Regions from separate parts of the Streptomyces sp. NPDC004752 genome, predicted to be linked through region 3. Evidence: riboswitches for the same ligand, from Rfam matches in the RefSeq annotation. Region 3 holds a riboswitch; each other region holds the start of a gene.
The links. A riboswitch is a leader RNA that binds a small molecule or an ion and turns the genes downstream of it on or off. The one in region 3 is predicted to bind cyclic di-AMP.

Region 1 (6,536 bases), on a different contig from region 3:
CTTGTCGATCTCCTGGACGCCGCCGGTGAACTCCTCCGGACCGGCGTCGAGGAGTTCCTGCACCCTGGCCAGCGGCACGCCGGCATCGGCCAGGGTGCGGATCCGGATCAGTCGTACGATTGCGGCGGCATCGTAGGTCCGGTACCCGGACCGGTCGCGCTCGGGCTCGGGCAGCAGCCCGATCTTGTGGTAGTGGCGTACCGCCCTTACCGTCACCCCGGCGTACGCCGCCAGCCGGCTGATGGTGAGCATGGGTCTCAGCCTGCCTCGTCAGGTGATCTTCCGGCGATAGGCGGCCATCGCGAAGACGTACGCCACGACGAGGATGCCGACGCACCAGGCGAGGGCGGTCCAGATGTCGTCACCGATCGGCCGCTGGGCGAACAGGTCGCGGATCGTGTTGACGATCGACGTCACCGGCTGATGCTCGGCGAACCAGCGCACCGGGCCGGGCATGGTCTTCGTCGGCACGAACGCCGAGCTGACGAACGGCAGAAAGATGAGCGGGTAGGCGAACGCGCCCGCTCCCTCGACCGACGACGCGGAGAGCCCGGGAATCACGGCGAGCCAGGTCAGCGCCAGGGTGAACAAGAGCAGGATGCCGGCGACGGCGAGCCAGGCCGACACTCCTGCCCCTGAGCGGAAGCCCATGAGAAGCGCAACGCCCACGACGATCACGAGCGAGATCAGGTTGGCGACCAGAGAGGTGAAGACATGTGCCCACAGCACACCCGACCGTGCGATCGGCATGGACTGGAATCGCTCGAAGATCCCGCTTTTCATGTCGGTGAACAGCCGGTACGCGGTGTAGGAGATGCCCGAGGCGATGGTGATGAGCAGGATGCCGGGCAGCATGTAGTTCACATACGAAACCGACCCCGTGTCGATCGCGCCGCCGAACACATAGACGAACATCAGCATCATGGCGACCGGCGTGATGACGGTCGTGATGATGGTGTCCACGCTGCGCGTGACATGGCGCAGGGTCCGCCCCGTGAGAACAGCAGTGTCGCTGAAGAAGTACGCGGTCATCCTTGTCCCCTAGCTGTTCGTCCTGATGGCGTCGCTTTTGTCGTCGCCGCCGATGATTGCGAGGAAGATCTCCTCCAGGGTCGGCTGCTTCTCGACGTACTCGACGGTGGCGGGCGGGAAGAGCTGCTTGAGCTCGGCGAGGGTGCCGTTCACGATGATCCGCCCCTGGTGGAGGATCGCGATCCGGTCGGCCAACTGCTCGGCCTCGTCCAGATACTGCGTGGTGAGCAGCACCGTCGTTCCATGGCCGGCGAGATCCTTGACCGCATCCCACACCTCGATGCGTGCCTCGGGGTCGAGCCCGGCCGTCGGCTCGTCCAGGAAGATCACCGACGGATTTCCGATGAGGCTCATCGCGATGTCCAGCCGGCGGCGCATCCCACCCGAATACGTGGACACCTTCCGCGTGCCGGCGTCGGTCAGTGAGAAACGCCTCAGCAGGTCATCCGCGATCGCGCCCGGGTCCTTGAGGTGGCGCAGCCTGGCGACGAGTACGAGGTTCTCCCGACCGCTGAGGATCTCGTCGACGGCCGCGAACTGCCCGGTGAGGCTGATGGACTCCCGCACATTCGCCGGTTGCATGGCGACGTCGAAGCCATGGACGCCGGCTGTCCCCGCGTCGGCCTTCAGGAGTGTGGCGAGGATCCTCACGGTCGTGGTCTTGCCCGCCCCGTTGGAGCCGAGCAGGGCGAAGATGTTGCCCCGCGCCACGTCGAAGTCCACGCCGCGCAGCACTTCGAGCTTCCCGTACGACTTCTCCAGACCCCGCACGCGAATCGCCGGACCGGCGATCGATTGGGTCACCATGGTCATCTGCCTCCTTCGCGGAGCTTCCCGGTCGACTGTGAGGAAGCTCCTGCCGGAAGGATGGAGGGTTGACCCAGCGTCAAGGTCAAGCCAGCCCCGACCACGGCATCCCAGCAGGCTCCTGACCTGCCACTGCACGATGGCGGCAGCTCATTGGCCAAGGACAATTACCCTCAAATGAGAGGCTTATGCAGACCTTGTCATGGGGCTGTCCGGCCGTGAGGAACTCGCCGGCAACGTCTTCGGCGGCGTTTCGTATCCGGCGAGGCAGAGTCTGAGGCGGCACTGGTCTTCGGCTTCGACGAACACCTGCTGTCCCCAGTAAGCAGTGAGGCGATGCGCGACATCGACGAGCCGACGGCGGTCTTCCGGCGTGTAGGCCGGGAAACTCACCCAGCCTTGGTCGGCGATCTTGTTGCCAAGTTCACTGAACCACACATCCCGGACGCGCTGCTCTTCCTCGTCGGTCAGCGGTGTGACAGTGCCCTCCGCAGACCGTAACCGGACATTGTAAAGATCTCGTATCACCGTGCGGCTCGCAATCTGCTCAAGGTCTGTTTTTGGGAGCCTACCGACCCGCGTCTGACAACACCTCCTGACCCGACGGGAGTTGAAAGTTCCACTGTCTTCGCAGATCAGTGCGACGAACCGCGATTCCCTAGGACGGGACACTCTGAGTGGCCGAGAGTCACTCTACGGAGCGATTCTCAGCGAGCTGTCGCAGACGGCAAGTTGACGACAGATCGCTGAGAATCCGACAGATCCAAAGCGGCCCTACAACCGGGTCAGGCCGGCCGTACCACGCTGTGGATGATCGAATCTCCGGCGTAGTAGATCGACTCCGTGCGGACGTAGGCGCCCGGCTTCGGGGCGTGGATCATCATGCCGTTGCCGATGTAGAGGCCGACGTGGCTGATGTCGTCGTAGAAGAAGACCAGGTCACCGGGCTGGGCGTTGGCGAGGGAGACCGTGGTGCCGGACTCGACCTGGCTGTAGGTGGTGCGCGGCAGGGTGACGCCCGCGGCCTTCCAGGCGGCCTGGGTGAGTCCCGAGCAGTCGTAGGAGCCGGGTCCGGTGGCACCCCAGACGTACGGCTTGCCGATCTGTGCGCGGGCGAACGCGATCGCCTTCTCGGCCTTGGTGGCGTACGAGGAAGACGACGAAGAGGAAGACGACGACGAAGAGGAGGAAGACGATGAAGACGAAGACGACGATGAAGAGGAAGTGGACGACGAGGACGATGACGAGTCCGTGGAGTTCGACGCGTCGCTCTTCTGCTGTGCCGCCTCCTGTGCCGCCTGCTTCTTGGCCAGCTCGGCCGCCTTCCGCGCGGCCTCCTCCTGCTTGCGCTTCTCGATCTCCGCGAGCCGCGCCTTCTCCTCGGCCGTCAGCTCGGACAGCAACTGGCGCGCGGTGGAGAGCTTCTTCTGGACGGTGGTCTTGGCGGTCTTCAGCTCGTCCTGCGACTCGGTGAGAGTCTCCAGGCTCTTCGTGGCCTCCCGCCGCTTCTTCATCGTCGCCGACTGCTCGGTGACATAGTCGTCGACCGCGGTCTTCTGGCGCGAGGTCAGCCGGCCCATCAGCTGGGTCTGGTCGAAGTAGTCCTGCGGGGTGTCCGCGAGCAGGAAGGTGGCGGTGTCGGGGGTGGTGGACCCGGTCCGGTACTGCGCGGCGGCGAACGTGCCCAGTTCCTCACGGGCCTTGTTGAGCCGCTCCGTACGCTGGGCGACATCGTCCAGGAGGGTGTCGACGCGCTTGCGCTGCTTGCCGGACTTCTCCTTGGCCGCGTTGTACTTCTCGGTTGCCGACTCGGCCTGCCGATACAGGTCGTCGACCTTCTTCTGCACCTCCTCCACGCTCGGCCGGTCGCCGTCGGGAGTGGGGGCTGCGTACGCCGTCTGGGAGAGCAGGGCCACGGAGGTGAGGGCGGCGGTGGCCAGGGCGGGGGTGCGTATGCCGGTACGTATGCCGGCCGCGCGGGTACCCGCGGAGCGCGACTTGCGATGCGACGCCAAGGGAGGCGACTCCTTCCGTCTTCCGCCTACCGAGTTAGCTGTCGGGTTCGGGCGGGTGGTTCGGAAGGGTTGCCCTACGGCCGTTCCCCGCGAGGGAGTTGGGCCGATTCACCCCAAGTCGGTGTGGGTCCCCGGCTCCGTGCGCCACGGGAGGCGCGCCGGACTCGGCGGAGGCCGTACGGCCCGGCGACGTTCGCCGGTGGGGGTCGTACGACCTGACCGGAACGGTAGCCAACTCCTGTGGCGCCTGTGAAGGTTGATGGGTGATATGCCCGATACATTTTCGTGACCTGATGGTGGATTCCGTGTGAGTGACAGGATGATTCCGCACGGTGAGCGGCTTGTCCGGCATGTGGTCAGCATGTGGTCGGCATGTGGTCGGCCTGGGCCCGGCATGTGCCCGGCCTGCGGCCGGAGCGGGACCCGCCGAGGGAACCGGGTCATGTTCTCGGGGTGGCGGCGGGTTGTCGGTGGTGCGGCCTAGACTCGGAGAGCGATGAGCAGCCTCTTTGACGACAGCTTCCTGGCGGACCTCCAGGCCCCCCGTGGGCAGGAGGGGGAGCCCCCGCCGCCGCCCGAGGACGATCACGCTCCGGAGCCGGTTCCGGACGATCTGTTCGGCGGGAAGTTCGACCTGCCCCCGGACAGGGACGCTTACTACGGGGACGGCGCTCCACGGCCGGTCATCGACCCGGCCGCGCTTCTGCACGGGTTGAACGACAACCAGCGTGCCGCCGTCGTGCACTCCGGCTCCCCGCTGCTCATCGTGGCCGGCGCCGGCTCCGGCAAGACCCGCGTGCTCACGCACCGCATCGCCCATCTGTTGGCGGAGCGCAAGGTGCACCCGGGGCAGATCCTCGCGATCACCTTCACCAACAAGGCCGCGGGCGAGATGAAGGAGCGCGTCGAGCAGCTCGTCGGCCCGCGCGCCCACGCGATGTGGGTGATGACCTTCCACAGCGCGTGCGTGCGCATCCTGCGCCGCGAAAGCAAGCGCCTCGGCTTCACCTCGTCCTTCTCGATCTACGACGCCGCCGACTCCAAGCGCCTGATGGCCCTGGTCTGCCGTGACCTGGACCTCGACCCCAAGCGCTTCCCGCCCAAGTCCTTCAGCGCCAAGATCAGCAACCTGAAGAACGAGCTGATCGACGAGGAGGACTTCGCCGCCCGGGCGAGCGAGGGATTCGACAAGACCCTCGCCCAGGCGTACGCGCTCTACCAGTCGCGGCTGCGCGAGGCGAACGCCCTCGACTTCGACGACCTGATCATGACGACGGTCAATCTGCTGCGCGCGTTCCCGGACGTCGCGGAGCACTACCGCCGCCGTTTCCGCCATGTGCTCGTGGACGAGTACCAGGACACCAACCACGCGCAGTACGCGCTGGTGCGCGAACTCGTCGGCACCGCCGAGCACCCGGTGGACGTGGCGCCGGCCGAGCACGCCCTGCCGCCCGCCGAACTGTGCGTCGTGGGCGACGCCGACCAGTCGATCTACGCCTTCCGTGGCGCGACCATCCGCAACATCCTCCAGTTCGAGGAGGACTACCCGGACGCGACGACGATCCTGTTGGAGCAGAACTACCGCTCCACGCAGACGATCCTGTCCGCCGCCAACGCCGTCATCGAGCGCAACGAGTCCCGCCGCCCCAAGAACCTGTGGACCAACGCGGGCGCGGGCGCCACCATCACCGGGTATGTCGCGGACACCGAGCACGACGAGGCGCAGTTCGTCGCCGACGAGATAGACCGGCTGACCGACGCGGGCGAGGCGAAGTCCGGCGACGTCGCCGTGTTCTACCGCACCAACGCCCAGTCCCGTGTCTTCGAAGAGGTCTTCATCCGCGTCGGCCTGCCCTACAAGGTCGTCGGTGGCGTCCGCTTCTACGAACGCAAGGAGGTCCGGGACGTCCTCGCCTACCTGCGGGTGCTGGCCAACCCGGAGGACTCGGTCCCGCTGCGCCGCATCCTGAACGTGCCCAAGCGCGGCATCGGCGAGCGCGCCGAGGCGATGATCGACGCGCTCGCGCAGCGCGAGAAGATCGGCTTCTCACAGGCGCTGCGCCGCGTGGACGAGGCATACGGCATGGCCGCGCGGTCCACCAACGCCGTCAAGCGGTTCAACGTGCTGATGGAGGAGCTGCGTACGATCGTCGAGTCCAGCGCGGGCCCGGCGACCGTCCTGGAGGCGGTGCTCGAACGCACCGGCTACCTCGCCGAGTTGCAGGCATCGACCGACCCGCAGGACGAGACCCGGATCGAGAACCTCCAGGAACTCGCGTCCGTGGCCCTGGAGTTCGAGCAGGAGCGCGGCGCGGGCGAGGCGGCCGCGGGGAGCACGCTCGCCGACTTCCTGGAGCAGGTCGCGCTGGTCGCCGACTCCGACCAGATCCCGGACGGGGAGGAGGGCGACGGCGTCATCACCCTGATGACCCTGCACACCGCCAAGGGCCTGGAGTTCCCGGTGGTCTTCCTGACCGGCATGGAGGACGGCGTCTTCCCGCATATGCGCGCCCTCGGCCAGACCAAGGAGCTGGAGGAGGAGCGGCGCCTGGCATACGTCGGCATCACGCGCGCGCGGGAGCGGCTGTACCTCACGCGGTCGGCGATGCGCAGCGCCTGGGGCCAGCCCTCGTACAACCCGCCCTCGCGGTTCCTGGAGGAGATCCCGGCCGCCCACATGGA
Region 2 (6,536 bases), on a different contig from region 3:
GTTCCGGGGGGAGTACTACGAGCTGGCGCGGCCCGAGCTGGTGCGCGGTCTGGTGTACCCGGTGCCGGACCCGGCGTTCCCGTTCCTCGGGGTGCATCTCACCCGCGGGATCGACTCGGGCGTCCATATCGGCCCCAACGCGGTCCCGGCGCTGGCCCGGGAGGGGTACGGCCGGCGGACCGTACGGCCGCGCGAGGCGGCCGGGACGGTGGCCTGGCCCGGCACATGGCGGATGGCGCGCCGGCACTGGCGGTACGGGGCCGGGGAGTTCCACCGCTCGCTGTCGAAGCGGGCGTTCGCCACGGAGGTGCGCAGACTCCTGCCGGCCGTGACCAAGGGCGATCTGGTGCGGGCCGCCGCGGGGGTGCGGGCGCAGGCGGTGCTGAGGGACGGGACGCTGGTGGACGACTTCCTGATCCGCGAGGGGCCACGGACGATCCATGTGCTGAACGCACCCTCGCCCGCGGCCACCGCCTGTCTGCCCATCGGAAGAGAGGTGGCGCGCAGGGCGCTGGCCACGCTCGGGGCACCGTGAGACAGCGGGCCGCCGCGTGAAGCAGCGGGCCGCCGCGTGAAGCAGCGTATGAACCATCACGCATGAACCAGCACACGGTCCGCACCACGAACCAGCGCATGAACCATCACACAGTCCGCACCGCGAACCAGCACATAAAATCGACTCACTGTGGCTGACTCCGTGAACACCCCCGAAACCTCCGGCGCCCACCCGGCCACCCCCGGTGAGCCGCCGCACCCGCATGCCCCGGACGTCTCCGTCCGGCGCACCCGGGCCAGGGGCGAACCGCGGTTCCCGGACGGCCCCCGCGCCGATCCCGCCGGATCGCACTTCGAGCGGCGGATCCGGAGCTTCCAACCGCGCCGCAGCCGGGTGACCACGGGGCAGGCGGACGCGTTGCAGCGGCTGTGGCCCAAGTGGGGGCTGGACATCGACGGACAGCGGACCGTCGACCTGGAGGAGCTGTTCGGGAACGAACGGCCCGTCGTGCTGGAGATCGGCTTCGGGATGGGCGAGGCCACCGCGCAGATGGCCGCGGCGGACCCCGAGGTCAACGTCCTCGCCGTCGACGTGCACACCCCGGGACAGGGCAACCTGCTCAATCTGGCCGACCGGAACGGACTGTCGAACATCCGGGTGGCGAACGGGGACGCCATCATCCTGCTTCGCGCGATGCTGCGCCCCGACTCGCTCGACGGGCTGCGCGTGTACTTCCCCGACCCCTGGCCCAAGAAGCGGCACCACAAGCGCCGGCTGATCCAGCCCGAGTTCCTCACGCTGGCCGCCACCCGGCTCAGGCCCGGTGCGCTGGTGCACTGCGCAACGGACTGGGAGCCGTACGCCGAGCAGATGCTCGCCGTGCTGACCGCGCACCCGGACTTCGAGAACACCCGGCCGGACGGCGGTTTCGCGCCACGTCCCGGGTTCCGGCCGCTGACCCGTTTCGAGGCCCAGGGACTGGACAAGGGTCATGTGGTGAACGATCTGCTCTTTTGCCGCGTACCGCACCGACGGCAGCAGCGAGAACAGCGATGACAGCGGTTCCCCCGGCCGGATTCAACGTCAGCTGATCGTTAGGGCGATGCCGTGGCCACCTCCTCCCCGTACCCGACGTACCCCGCCGACGCCGGTGACCGTGCGTTCCGGCCCGTGCGCTGGTGGCAGCGCGCAGGGGTGCGGTACGGGGCGCTGATCGCCCTGCTCGCGGTCTCCGGGCTGGTCATCCTGGCGCTGGTGCGGGAGCAGACCGGAACGGAGGGGTTCCTGGTCGGCCTAGGGCTCGCCGTGCTGCCCGTGCCGCTGCTCCTGGCCGCGTTCCGGTGGCTCGACCGGGTCGCGCCCGGGCCCTGGCGCAACCTGCTGTTCGCGTTCGCCTGGGGGGCGTGCGCGGCGGCGCTGATAGCCATCGTCGCCAACAGCTTCGCCACGAGATGGATAGCCACGGCGACCGCGGATCCGACCAGCGCGGACACGCTCGGCGCGACGGTCATAGCGCCCGTCGTCGAGGAGTCCGCCAAGGCCGCGGCCGTCCTCCTGGTCTTTCTCTTCCGCCGACGGGACTTCACCGGGATCGTCGACGGGATGGTGATAGCGGGGGTCACCGCCACCGGGTTCGCCTTCACCGAGAACATCCTCTACCTCGGTACGGCCTTCGGTACGGACCAGCTCACCGGCGACCGCGGCATCGCCTCCGTCACCCTCGCCACCTTCTTCGTACGCGTCATCATGTCCCCGTTCGCGCACCCCCTCTTCACCGTCCTGACCGGCATCGGCTTCGGCATCGCCGCGCGCGCCGCGGACCGGCAGCATGCGCGGCGGGTCCTGCTGCCGCTGTGCGGGCTGCTGCCGGCGATGGGCATGCACGCGGTCTGGAACGGCTCGTCCACCTTCGGCGAGTACGGGTTCTTCGCCGTGTACGGGGTGTTCATGGTGCCCGCGTTCGGCCTGCTGACCTGGCTGGCGATCTGGACCCGGCAGCGCGAGCTGCGGACCGTTCGGGAGGAACTTCCGGCGTATGTGTACACCGGCTGGCTGGGGCCCGCCGAGCCGTTCACACTGGGCTCGATGGGGGCGCGGCGGCTGGCCCGCGACTACGCCGGCCACCACCTCGGCAAGCAGGCGGCGCGGGCGGTGGCCCAGTACGAGGCGTACGCGACGTCCTTGGCGTTTCTGCGGCAGCGCGGACGGCGGGGGCGGGCCGGGGCGGATTTCGTCGTACGGGAGCGGGAGTTGCTGGCCGAGCTGTGGCAGCGGCGCGAGGTGGCACGGCCGGCCCTGGAGTACGCGGCACGGGCGAACACTCCGACATGGCCGAGTCCGGGCACTCCGACATGGCCGAGTCCGGGCACTCCGGCGCCGTACGGCTACGCGGTGCTGCCCTACGCCCGTCCGACGGTGCCGTACCCGGCGTACAACCCGTACCGGTCGTAGCCCTGGACGCCTGGCTGAGCCGTACGGCTGCGCCCTCGGCTGGGCCCCGGGGCGCGGCGACCCCTGCACCGAGCAGCGGGCCGCCACCAGATCTCCCGAAGGCCAAGCAGCCGAACGATGGCTAGGGCGCGGCCCGCCACCGGCTCAAGACCCCTTCTCGCCCGGTCGAGAACAAACAACACGCCCCGTTGAAGGCACCGTTGCGGCGGCCTTGATGTTGCAGCCGCCCGCAGGATCCCGCAGGCGTTCTTCTCCCGCCCTCTGACGCTCGCCCTCTGACGTCAGGACGATGCCTGGGTCAGGCGGTTGGTCTCCTCTTCCGTCAGGGTCAGATCGGCCACGGCGAGCAGATCCGGGAGCTGTTCCACCGTTCGGGCCGAGGCGATCGGGGCGACCACCGTCGGCTGGGCCGCGAGCCACGCCAGCGCCACGGTGGAGACGGCGACACCGTGGGCCGTGGCGATCTCGTCCAGGACCGTGAGGACCTGCCGGCCGCGCTCGCTCTCCAGGTGCTTGGCCGCACCCGCGGCCCGCACGCTGTCGACGGTCGTGCCGGGGCGGTACTTGCCCGTCAGGAAACCGGCGGCCAGCGAGTAGTACGGGAGGGCGGCGAGGCCCGCGCGGGCGGCGATGTCCTGGAGCGGACCCTCGTAGGTGTCGCGCGAGACCAGGTTGTAGTGCGGCTGGAGCGCCACGTACCGGGCGAGGCCCTCGCGGTCGGAGAGGTCGAGGGACTCCTGGAGCCGCTCCGCGCCGATGTTGGACGCGGCGATGTACCGCACCTTGCCGGCCCGCACCAGTTCGTCGAGCGCGCCGATGATCTCCTCGACCGGCACCTCCGGCTTGTCGAAGTGCGTGTAGTAGAGGTCGATGTGGTCGGTGCCCAGCCGACGCAGCGAGGCGTCGGCGGCGGCCTTGATGTTGGCGGCGGACAGGCCCGGGAAGTCGGGGTGCTGGCTGACCTTGGTGGCGATCACGACGTCGGAGCGGTTGCCGCGCGCCTTGACCCACTTGCCGATGATCGTCTCCGACTCGCCGCCCTGGTTGCCCTCGACCCACGCCGAGTAGGAGTCGGCGGTGTCGATGAGGTTGCCGCCGGCGGCCGTGTAGGCGTCGAGGACGTCGAAGGACGTCGCCTCGTCGGTGCTCCAGCCGAAGACGTTGCCGCCGAGGGCGAGCGGGAAGACCTCGAGGTCGGAGGGGCCGAGTTTGTGAAAGGAAGTCATACCCACATTCAACAAACGCGGCGGAACACTTGATTCCACCGGCATGCGCAAAGATCCCGTAAACACCTGACCGGCAGGCCCTGACGTCGGGGGGATGCCGCCAGGACCGCCGGGGAACAGGGGATGTGCCGGGGGTGTGTCAGGGGGTGAGGCCCTTGCCGCGCAGCCAGGCCATCGGGTCGATGCCGCCGGACTGGCCGCCGGGGTGGACCTCCAGGTGGAGGTGCGGGCCGGTGACGTTGCCCGTGGCGCCCACGCGGCCGATGACGTCCCCGGTGCTGACCTTCTGCCCGACGCTGACGCTGATCGACGACTGGTGGCAGAACCACAGCTCGGTGCCGTCGTCGAGGGTGAGGACCGTGCGGTAGCCGTAGGAGCCGGCCCAGCCCGCCTCGGTGATCGTGCCGGTGTGGATGGCCTTGACCAGCGTGCCCGTGGGGGCGGCGAAGTCGAGGCCGGTGTGGTAGCCGGAGGACCACATGGAGCCGGCCTGGCCGAAGGTGCTGGTGATCGTGTACGAGGAGGTCGGCAGCGCGTACTGCTTGGCCAGCGCGGCCAGCCGCGCCTCCTCGGCCTTCTTCTTGGCGGCGGCCTCCGCCTTCTCCTTGGCTGCCTCCGCCTTCTCCTTGGCGGCGGCGGCCTGGACCGCGGCCGTCTGCTCCGCCTTGGCCGCCGCGTCGGCGACCTCCTTGTCGGCGGCGGACACGGCCGCGGCGACGGCCTTGGTCTCGGCTTGGCCCTGCTGCTGCTCGGCCTGCGCCATGATGCGGTGGCGCAGCGCCTCGCCGGCGTCGGTGGCGCCGTCGGCGCTGTCGGCCTCGGTCACGCCGACGCCGCTCAGGGCGGTCGGGGAACCCTTGGATTCCGGTGTGTCCGCGCCGTCGCCGAGCAGGGAGCCGACGGAGGGCAGGTCGGGCATGGAGATGGAGACCGGCGGCTTGCCGGTGTTGGCGCTGGCCATGCCGCCCGCGCCGACGGCGGCTATGACGCCGACGCCGAGGACCGTGGAGCTGCGGGCGAGTCCGCCGCCGCGCTGCTTGGCGACGCGGTGCCGGCCGCGTAGCGGGCGGATGGAGTCCTCGGTGGGGTTCCACTCCTCCCAAGGGCCCTCGTCGGTGCGGTAGTTGCCGTAGCCGAAGGTCTCGGTGCCGTACTGGCTCGGCGCGAACGGGGCTTCTGGGGCGGGCCGGTTGGACGCCACTCGGGCGTACTCCTTTCCTTCCTTCGCCTACCGGGTTAGCTGACGGGTTCGGAGCAGGAAGGTCTCCTACGCGCGTATACCGGCCGTGTCTCCACGGCGGCGTCCGCGTGATTCACCCCAAGGTGGTGGTTCCCCGGTTCCCTTGCGGGATTCGGCGCGTGCGCACGGAGCCGCCTCTTGTGACGGCTGGGACGACCGCGCTGCGTTATCGAACGTTAATAGACCCGGCGGGCAGATTCCAAGCCGTTCGGCTTGATCATTAACGCGATCGGGCACGGACCTTCGGCCCAGGACCGGCGAAAACCGGGCGACTTGACCACTCTCACGGGGAAACCCGGGAGGCCCGTGGGGCGTGACGGTGTTTCAGTCGCTATGCGGAGGGCGGTCGTCCGATCACCGGCGGTGACAATGATGTCGGCGAGACAATGATCAGGGCGGCCCGTGTGGCGGAAGACACTCGCGGAAAATACTCAGGGCCGGAATCCATGTACTGGATTCCGGCCCTGAGCCTTCAGTAGCGGGGACAGGATTTGAACCTGCGACCTCTGGGTTATGAGCCCAGCGAGCTACCGAGCTGCTCCACCCCGCGTCGGTGTGCCACCAGTGTACGCCATGTGCGGGATGGCAAGCACACGGGTAACCGTCCGGCGGGCGCGGCCGCTCGGACTGCCCGGCGGGCACGGCCGCTCGGGCCGCCCGGCAGGTGCGGCGCTTGGACCGGTGGACGTCTCCCTCTCGGACCGGGGGCGCGGCGGCTCGGGCCAGCGGGCGCGGTGGCTCGGATCGGCAGGCGCGCCTCTGGGGTCGGCAGGCGGGCCGCTCGGATTGGCGGGCGTCTCCCCCTGGGGATCAGGGGTCAGGGGCCTCCCCCTGGGATCAGGGGGGCACGGCGGCTTGGGCCGGCAGGCACGATCGCTCGGATTGGTAGGCGTCTCCCCCTCGAACCAGGGGGCAGGGCCGCTTGGGCCGACAGGCACGGCCGCTCGGGTCGGCGGACGCGGCGGCTCGCGCCGGCAGGCGGGCATGGTGGCTCGGGTCGGCGGATGTCTCGGCTGAAGGGGCGGGCCCGCTCCTTCAGCCGAGCAGATGGCGGTTCGGTTCCCGGGCCGACGCCTCGTACTCGGGCAGGACGACGACATCGACCCCCGCGGCCGTCAGCAGC
Region 3 (6,536 bases):
CACTCCCCCGGTTCGGCCCAGGCGTGCGTCGCCAGGTTGAAGGTGCCCCAGTGGATGGGCAGCAGCGCTCCGTGCGCCCGGCCGCCCTGGAGATCGAGGTGAGCGCGCACGCCCTCCTCGGGGGTCATGTGGATGTCGGGCCAGAACTCGCTGTAGGCGCCGATCTGGATCATCGTGGCGTCGAACGGGCCGTGCTCGGCTCCTATGTCCTTGAAGCCCTCGAAGTAGCCCGTGTCGCCGCTGTGGTAGATCCGGTGCCGGTCGCCCGCGACGGCCCAGGACGCCCAGAGGGTGTGCTGGGTGTTGCGCAGGCCGCGACCGCAGAAGTGCCGGGCGGGGGTGGCGGTGAGGGTGAGTCCGCCGACCCGCGTCGACTCGTGCCAGTCCAGCTCCCGCAGCCGGTCGGCCGACACGCCCCAGTGCTCAAGGTGGGCGCCGACGCCGAGGGGCACCGCGAACAGGGTGTCCGTACCGGCCAGCGCCTTGATCGTGGGCAGGTCCAGGTGGTCGTAGTGGTCGTGCGAGATGACCACGACGTCGACGGGGCCGAGCGCGGCGAGCGGCAGCGGCACGGGGTGCAGCCGCTTCGGCCCGGCGAACGCGAACGGGGAGCAGCGCTCGCCCCAGACCGGATCGAAGAGCACCCGGTGCCCGTCGATCTCCGCGAGCACGCTGGAGTGGCCCATCCAGGTCAGCCGGAGCCCGGTGGCGGGCGGCCGGGACAGGTCGGCGAGGGTCGTGGCGTGCACCGGGACCGTGCCCCGCGGGGCACGGCGGGGCCGCTGGTCCCGGTCGAAGAATGCCTTCGCGAAGTCCAGCGTCGAACCGGAGGGCCGGGTCCGGGCGGGGCCCCCGGGGTTCTGGAAGACGCCGTCCTTGAAGTGGGGCGAGTTACGGATGCGCGCCAGGCGGTCACCTCCCGGGTCGGCGCCGAAGGCCGCGGGCTGCAACGCGCGGAGCCCGGAGCTCAAGGAACGCGAACCGGACACGATACCTCCTGGTGGAGTCGGTGGAGTCCTCCATTATGGTCGGCCCCTCCGACAGTCCGGGGCCGACACCGGCCGACACCGACTCGCACTGACTGACGCTGACCGACGGCTCAGCAGGTGATGATGCGGTGACCGTCGCGAGAAGGCCCCGGTGCCCCCTCCCCCAGTACACGCCCTGCGCTGCGCCCTCGAGAGGCGGCTTCCTCGTGTGCCGGCCGCGGGCCGTGCGGCCGTACGTCGACAGCCGCCGGACCACCGGCGTTGACGAGGCACTCACCCGCGAACTGGTCCTGGACCGGGGGACGTTGACGGCACGGCTGCGCTGAGCGGTCGGCGCGCCGGGGCGGGATTCGGTGTGGGCCCGCCCCGACGGTTCAGGCCACGGATGCGATGCGCGTCCTGATGTCGTCCGGGGAGAGCGCGCCCTTGGCCGTCACATGGTCGCCCGAGGACTCGCCGCGCAGTCGGCGGCCGATCCACGGGACCAGGTACTCACGGGCCCAGTGGACGTCGTCGCGGCGCACTTCGAGGGTGCCGCGGGACGGGAGCGGCGGCCAGGGCTGTTCCGGGTCGGCCGGAACCCCGACGCCGAGGGCCTGACCGGCCCGCAGCGCTACGCGCGTGTGCCCCTCGGGCGAGAGGTGGATCCGGTCGTCGTCCCAGGCCCGGCGGTCCTGCACGGCCTTCAGGGACCACAGGTCGAGCACAGGGCAGCCGTACTGGTCGGCGATGGCCCGGACATGCCCGTTGTAGGTGGCGATCCTGCCGCGCAGATGCTTGAGCACGGGCACACCACGGGTGTCGAAGCCGGTCGTCACCAGCACGGTGCCGACCGCCGAGGTGAGCTTGGCCACGGCCCGCTCGAAGCGCTCCGCCACCTCGTCCGGGTCGGTGCCGGGACGGAGGATGTCATTGCCGCCCGCGCAGAAGGAGACGAGATCCGGCGCCAGTTCGACCGCCCGCGGGATCTGCTCGGCCACGATCTGGTCGAGCAGCCTCCCGCGCACGGCGAGATTGGTGTACCGGAAGTCGTCCTCGGGCCGGCGGTCCGCGAGCAGGACCGCGAACCGGTCGGCCCAGCCGACGAACGCCCCGTCGGGGCCGGGGTCGCCGACGCCCTCGGTGAAGCTGTCCCCCACCGCCACGTACGACCCGATCACAGCTGTGTTGTCACTCTTCGAATCGTCTGCCACGTCGGGCCATGATTCCCCTTCCGATGTGACCTACGCGATCGTAGGAAGGGATTGACGAACGGTGAGATAGGACACTCTCGAAGAGTTTCCCGATGTGGGAATAGGCCACAGAGCACGGGTGTTGGCCGGTGAGTTACCGGACCCGCCGACGGACCCGCCGACGAGCCCCCTGGCGGACCCGCCGGACGCATACGCCGCGGGTATGCCGAAGGCCGGGCCCGGGGATCGGGGTCCGGCCTTCGGGTGTGCAGGGGGGCGCCGTGGTCGTCAGACGGTGACGCCGTGCGAGCGGAGATAGGCGAGCGGGTCCACGTCCGAGCCGTAGTTCGGCGTGGTGCGGATCTCGAAGTGCAGGTGCGGGCCCGTCACATTGCCGGTCGCGCCGGACAGGCCGACCTGCTGGCCCGGGGTCACGGTCTGGCCGGCCGAGACGGACAGCTGCGACAGATGGGCGTACTGCGCGTAGTGGCCGTCGTCGAGCTTGACGACCACCTGGTTGCCGTAGGCGCCGCCCCAGCCCGCGGAGACGACCGTGCCCGCGCCGACCGCCTTGAGCGCGGTGCCGGTCGGGACGACGAAGTCGACACCGGTGTGGTAGCCGCTGGACCACATGCTGCCTGCCGCGCGGTAGGGGGTCCCGATGCGGGCGCCGTCGACCGGCAGGCCGTAGCCGGTGGAGGCGGCCGTGTCGGCGGCGTTGGCGGCGTCGGTGTGCTGGGCGACCGGAGCGCTCTCGGTCGACATGTCCGACGACGGCGACGGCGACGGCACCGATGGCGACTGTAGGGACTCGGCGAACGACGACTTCGCGGACGAGGGCTCGACGGACGAGGAGCCGCTCCCCGCCACGGCCCGCTCGCCGAGCGTGAGCTTCAGGCCCGGGTGGATCAGCGACGGGTTGCCGCCGATGGCCTCGCGGTTGTCCTGGTAGATCCGCTGCCAACCGCCGCCGATGTGCTGCTCCTCGGCGATCTTGGCGAGCCAGTCGCCCGGCCGCACCGAGTATGTCCGGGTGCCGGAGTCCTCGGCGGCCGTCTTCTTCTCGGCGACGCCGGCCACGGACCGCACGGGCTGCTGCGCGGCGGCGCCGGGCGCCGTCTCGGGGGTGGCGGCGTGCGCCCCGGCGGCGCCGATGAACGGCAGGGCCAGCGCGGCACCACCCGTTCCGACGGCGGCGATGCGGCGGGTGAGTCGCTGGGACTTGGGACGACGGTGCTTACCCTTCGCGGGCATGGCGAATTCCTCTCCGGCGCCTACGAGGTGAGCTGTCGGGTTCGGGCTGGAGTTGCCCGGCCGCGCGCAGCGCGGCTTCACCCCTAGCCGTCCCGGAGACCGGGACAGGCAGTCGCGCCTGGTGGGTCCCCCGCTCCTGCCGGGCACGGGTGGGTGGGTGTCCGGGATCCGGGCGGCGGCAGGATTCGGCGGTCCGTCCGGATGGGTGGCGAACGTAAGGGAGCAGGATGCAAACGGACAAGGAGCCGCTTCACTTGGTGCGCTTTTTACTTGATCCGTTGCCGGAATTCCCGGTCACCGTCCGTGCATTTGGATGTGGTGTGCCTGCTCAATTCCCGCGAGGAGAAGGCGTATTACGTGAACATGACGGACAACGCACCGTCACAGGTATGACGCTCCTCACGCCCCTCACCACATAAGCGGGCAACTCCGACAGAAGGGCTGGACGCGACACAGTAGAAGAACCGTCACATCCAGGCCACCGCGGAGCCCGGTACGCAACCACGGCCTCGTCCCCGCGCGGGTACTGCACCGCGCTCCTCACAACTGCCCACAGACTCGCTCACGTCTCCGCATCGTCAAGGGCGGCGGGCCTTGGTGGCAACGCCTGTGGACAACTCGTCGCCATGGGAAAACCATGTCGTAGGGTCGACGACATGCCCGCCGGCGAACCGCGTCGCGGGGTCCGACCGCGAGGAGCCTCCGTGACGCAGCAGGTCCCGTCGACCGAACCCGAACTGGCCGGTGTGCGCAACTTCCGTGACGTGGGCGGACTGCCGACCGCGGACGGTCGGCGGGTGCGCCGCGGGGTGCTGTTCCGCAGCGGCCACCTGGCGCACGCGACCGAGACCGACGCCGCGTTCCTCTCCTCCCTGGGCCTGCACACGATCTTCGACTTCCGCAACGCGGCCGACCAGAAGCTGGAGGGTCCGGACGTCGAACTGCCCGGCGTGCGCAACGTCAATCTGCCGCTGACCGACCCGGCGGACGGCGCCGAGTTCTGGACGATGGTCCGCGACGGCGACATCGGCCAACTGCGGCAGCTCCTCGGCGACGGCAAGGCCGCGAACCGGATGGTCGTCTCGTACCGCTCGATCATCGCGGAGCGCACCGCCGAGCACTCCCGGGTGCTGCACGCGCTGGCCGAGGACAGCGTCCCAGCCCTGATGCACTGCGCGGCGGGCAAGGACCGCGCGGGCCTGTCCATTGCCGTGACGCTGCTCGCCCTGGGCGTGGAACGCGAGGCGATCCTGACCGACTATCTGGAGTCGAACGCCAAGCACCGCCGCTACCGGGTGCGCCGCAGCGGCAGCGCGGACACCGCGTACACGCCCGAGGTCATGGAACTGCTCAGCCCGCTCTTCGACGCGCGCGCCGAGTATCTGACGGCGGCCGAGGAGACCATCGAGCAGACCTGGGGCGGTGTCGACGCCTATCTGGAACAGGGGTTGGGGCTGGCACCGGGGACCCGGGAGCGGCTGCGCGAGCGGCTGCTCGACTGACGGCCGCTCACCCGAGACCGCTCACCCCGCCGTCGCTCACCCCTTGGCGCCCACCTCGAACAGCAGATAGATGAAACCGGCCACGATATGGCCGACGGCGATGTAGATGATCAGCCGGATCCACAGGGCGCGGGGGAACTTCTCCTCCATGTCGGTCATGGCAGCTCTCCAGTGATGGGGCCCAGGCACAGCGCGGCCGTGGGACTCTGCAGCAGGGTGTGGACGAACAGGAGCTCCACCCCGTCGTGGTCCTCGGCGGCGAGGCGGTGCGGGGTCAGCGAGTCGAAGTGCGCGCTGTCGCCGGGCGCGAGGACATGGGCGGTGTCCCCGAGGCGCAGTCCGAGCCGCCCCTTGAGGACGTACAGCCACTCCTCGCCGGGGTGCACGCGCACGATGTCGCCCTGCGAGCCGTACGGCACGCGGACCCGCAGCGCCTGCATGCCGCGGCCGGACGCCCCCGCCTGCCAGTAGGTCCAGCCGCCCGCGCGGGTCGGCTCCATGGTGGCGGCGCCCACGATCGCGTCCCGGTCGGCGACGGTCTCACCGAGCAGCTCCGAGACGGTCGTATCGTAGATGCGGGCCAGCGCGAGCAGCATCGGCAGGGAGGGCTGGCGCTGCCCGGTCTCCAGCCGGGAGAGATGGGCGGGTGACAGCCCGGCGGAGTGCGCCGCCGCCTCCAGCGTGAGGCCGGCGCGGCGGCGCAGCGAGCGGAGCCGGGGCGCTACGGCGGGCAGCTCGGCTTGGGAGGAGCTCATAGCTCCATTGAGCCGCAGCTTTGCCCCTGCGGCAAATTTCTTGCCTCAAAGGCAAAAACTCCCGACCAGGGCGGTCACCGGTTGGCGACCGCCTGCTTGATCAGCGTCTTCCCGAAGTCCCACATCAGACCGCCACCGCTGTGCGCGTCGTCCATCACGGCGGTGAAGGCGTCCATGAACCGGTCCACCTCGGCCTCGCCGATGACCAGCGGCGGGATCAGTTTGATCACCTCCAGGTGGTCGCCGGAGACCTGGGTCAGGATCCGGTGCCGCTGGAGCAGCGGCACCACCACCATCTGCGCGAACAGGCCCTTGCGCGCGGCCTGCAGCATGGTCCAGCGACTGCGCAGCTTCAGCGAGTCGGGCCTGCCGAACTCGATGCCGATCATCAGACCCCGGCCGCGGACGTCGGCGAGCAGCTCGTACTTGTCGACGAGCGCGGCCAGCCGGGACCGCAACTGCTCGCCCGTCGCCCGGGCGCCCGCGACGATCCGCTCGTTCTCCATCACCGACAGCACGGCCAGCCCGGCGGCCATCGCCTGCGCGTTGGAGCCGAAGCTGGCCGAGTGGACCAGCACGCGGTCCATGGACGAGTAGACCTTCTTGAAGATCCAGTCCCGGCCGAGGGTGGCGCCGACCGGCACATAGCCGCCGGACAGCGCCTTGGCCACGCACACCAGGTCCGGCTGCACGCCGTCCTCGTGCTGGTACGCGTAGAAGTCCCCGGTCCGGCCGAGTCCCGTCTGCACCTCGTCGGCGATGAGCAGGGCCTTGTGCCGGTGCAGCAGATCCTGCGCCGCGCGCAGATAGCCGGGCGGGGCCTCGTGCACGCCCTTGCCCTGGATCGGCTCGACGACCAGCGCG

Region 1: another riboswitch for cyclic di-AMP. It lies ahead of ACWEKM_RS26075 (NlpC/P60 family protein); the one in region 3 lies ahead of ACWEKM_RS24000 (M23 family metallopeptidase).
Region 2: another riboswitch for cyclic di-AMP. It lies ahead of ACWEKM_RS25195 (M23 family metallopeptidase); the one in region 3 lies ahead of ACWEKM_RS24000 (M23 family metallopeptidase).

What each region holds. Positions count from the first base shown of each region.
Region 1 covers NZ_JBSGBN010000067.1:30,184-36,719, forward strand. Annotated here, with positions in the region: gene ACWEKM_RS26060 (helix-turn-helix domain-containing protein) at 1-252, opposite strand, end outside; gene ACWEKM_RS26065 (ABC transporter permease) at 271-1,032, opposite strand; gene ACWEKM_RS26070 (ABC transporter ATP-binding protein) at 1,042-1,839, opposite strand; gene ACWEKM_RS26075 (NlpC/P60 family protein) at 2,625-3,854, opposite strand; cyclic di-AMP (ydaO/yuaA leader) riboswitch at 3,863-4,034, opposite strand; gene pcrA (DNA helicase PcrA) at 4,351-6,536, shown strand, end outside.
Region 2 covers NZ_JBSGBN010000063.1:18,745-25,280, forward strand. Annotated here, with positions in the region: gene lhgO (L-2-hydroxyglutarate oxidase) at 1-535, shown strand, start outside; gene trmB (tRNA (guanosine(46)-N7)-methyltransferase TrmB) at 686-1,552, shown strand; gene ACWEKM_RS25185 (PrsW family intramembrane metalloprotease) at 1,604-2,947, shown strand; gene ACWEKM_RS25190 (aldo/keto reductase) at 3,229-4,173, opposite strand; gene ACWEKM_RS25195 (M23 family metallopeptidase) at 4,313-5,374, opposite strand; cyclic di-AMP (ydaO/yuaA leader) riboswitch at 5,384-5,541, opposite strand; tRNA gene ACWEKM_RS25200 (tRNA-Met) at 5,890-5,963, opposite strand; gene ACWEKM_RS25205 (dihydrofolate reductase family protein) at 6,449-6,536, opposite strand, start outside.
Region 3 covers NZ_JBSGBN010000059.1:2,679-9,214, reverse strand. Annotated here, with positions in the region: gene ACWEKM_RS24010 (MBL fold metallo-hydrolase) at 1-989, opposite strand, end outside; gene ACWEKM_RS24005 (SGNH/GDSL hydrolase family protein) at 1,364-2,149, opposite strand; gene ACWEKM_RS24000 (M23 family metallopeptidase) at 2,450-3,415, opposite strand; cyclic di-AMP (ydaO/yuaA leader) riboswitch at 3,420-3,577, opposite strand; gene ACWEKM_RS23995 (tyrosine-protein phosphatase) at 4,120-4,917, shown strand; gene ACWEKM_RS23990 (DUF6126 family protein) at 4,954-5,076, opposite strand; gene ACWEKM_RS23985 (helix-turn-helix domain-containing protein) at 5,073-5,672, opposite strand; gene ACWEKM_RS23980 (aspartate aminotransferase family protein) at 5,747-6,536, opposite strand, start outside.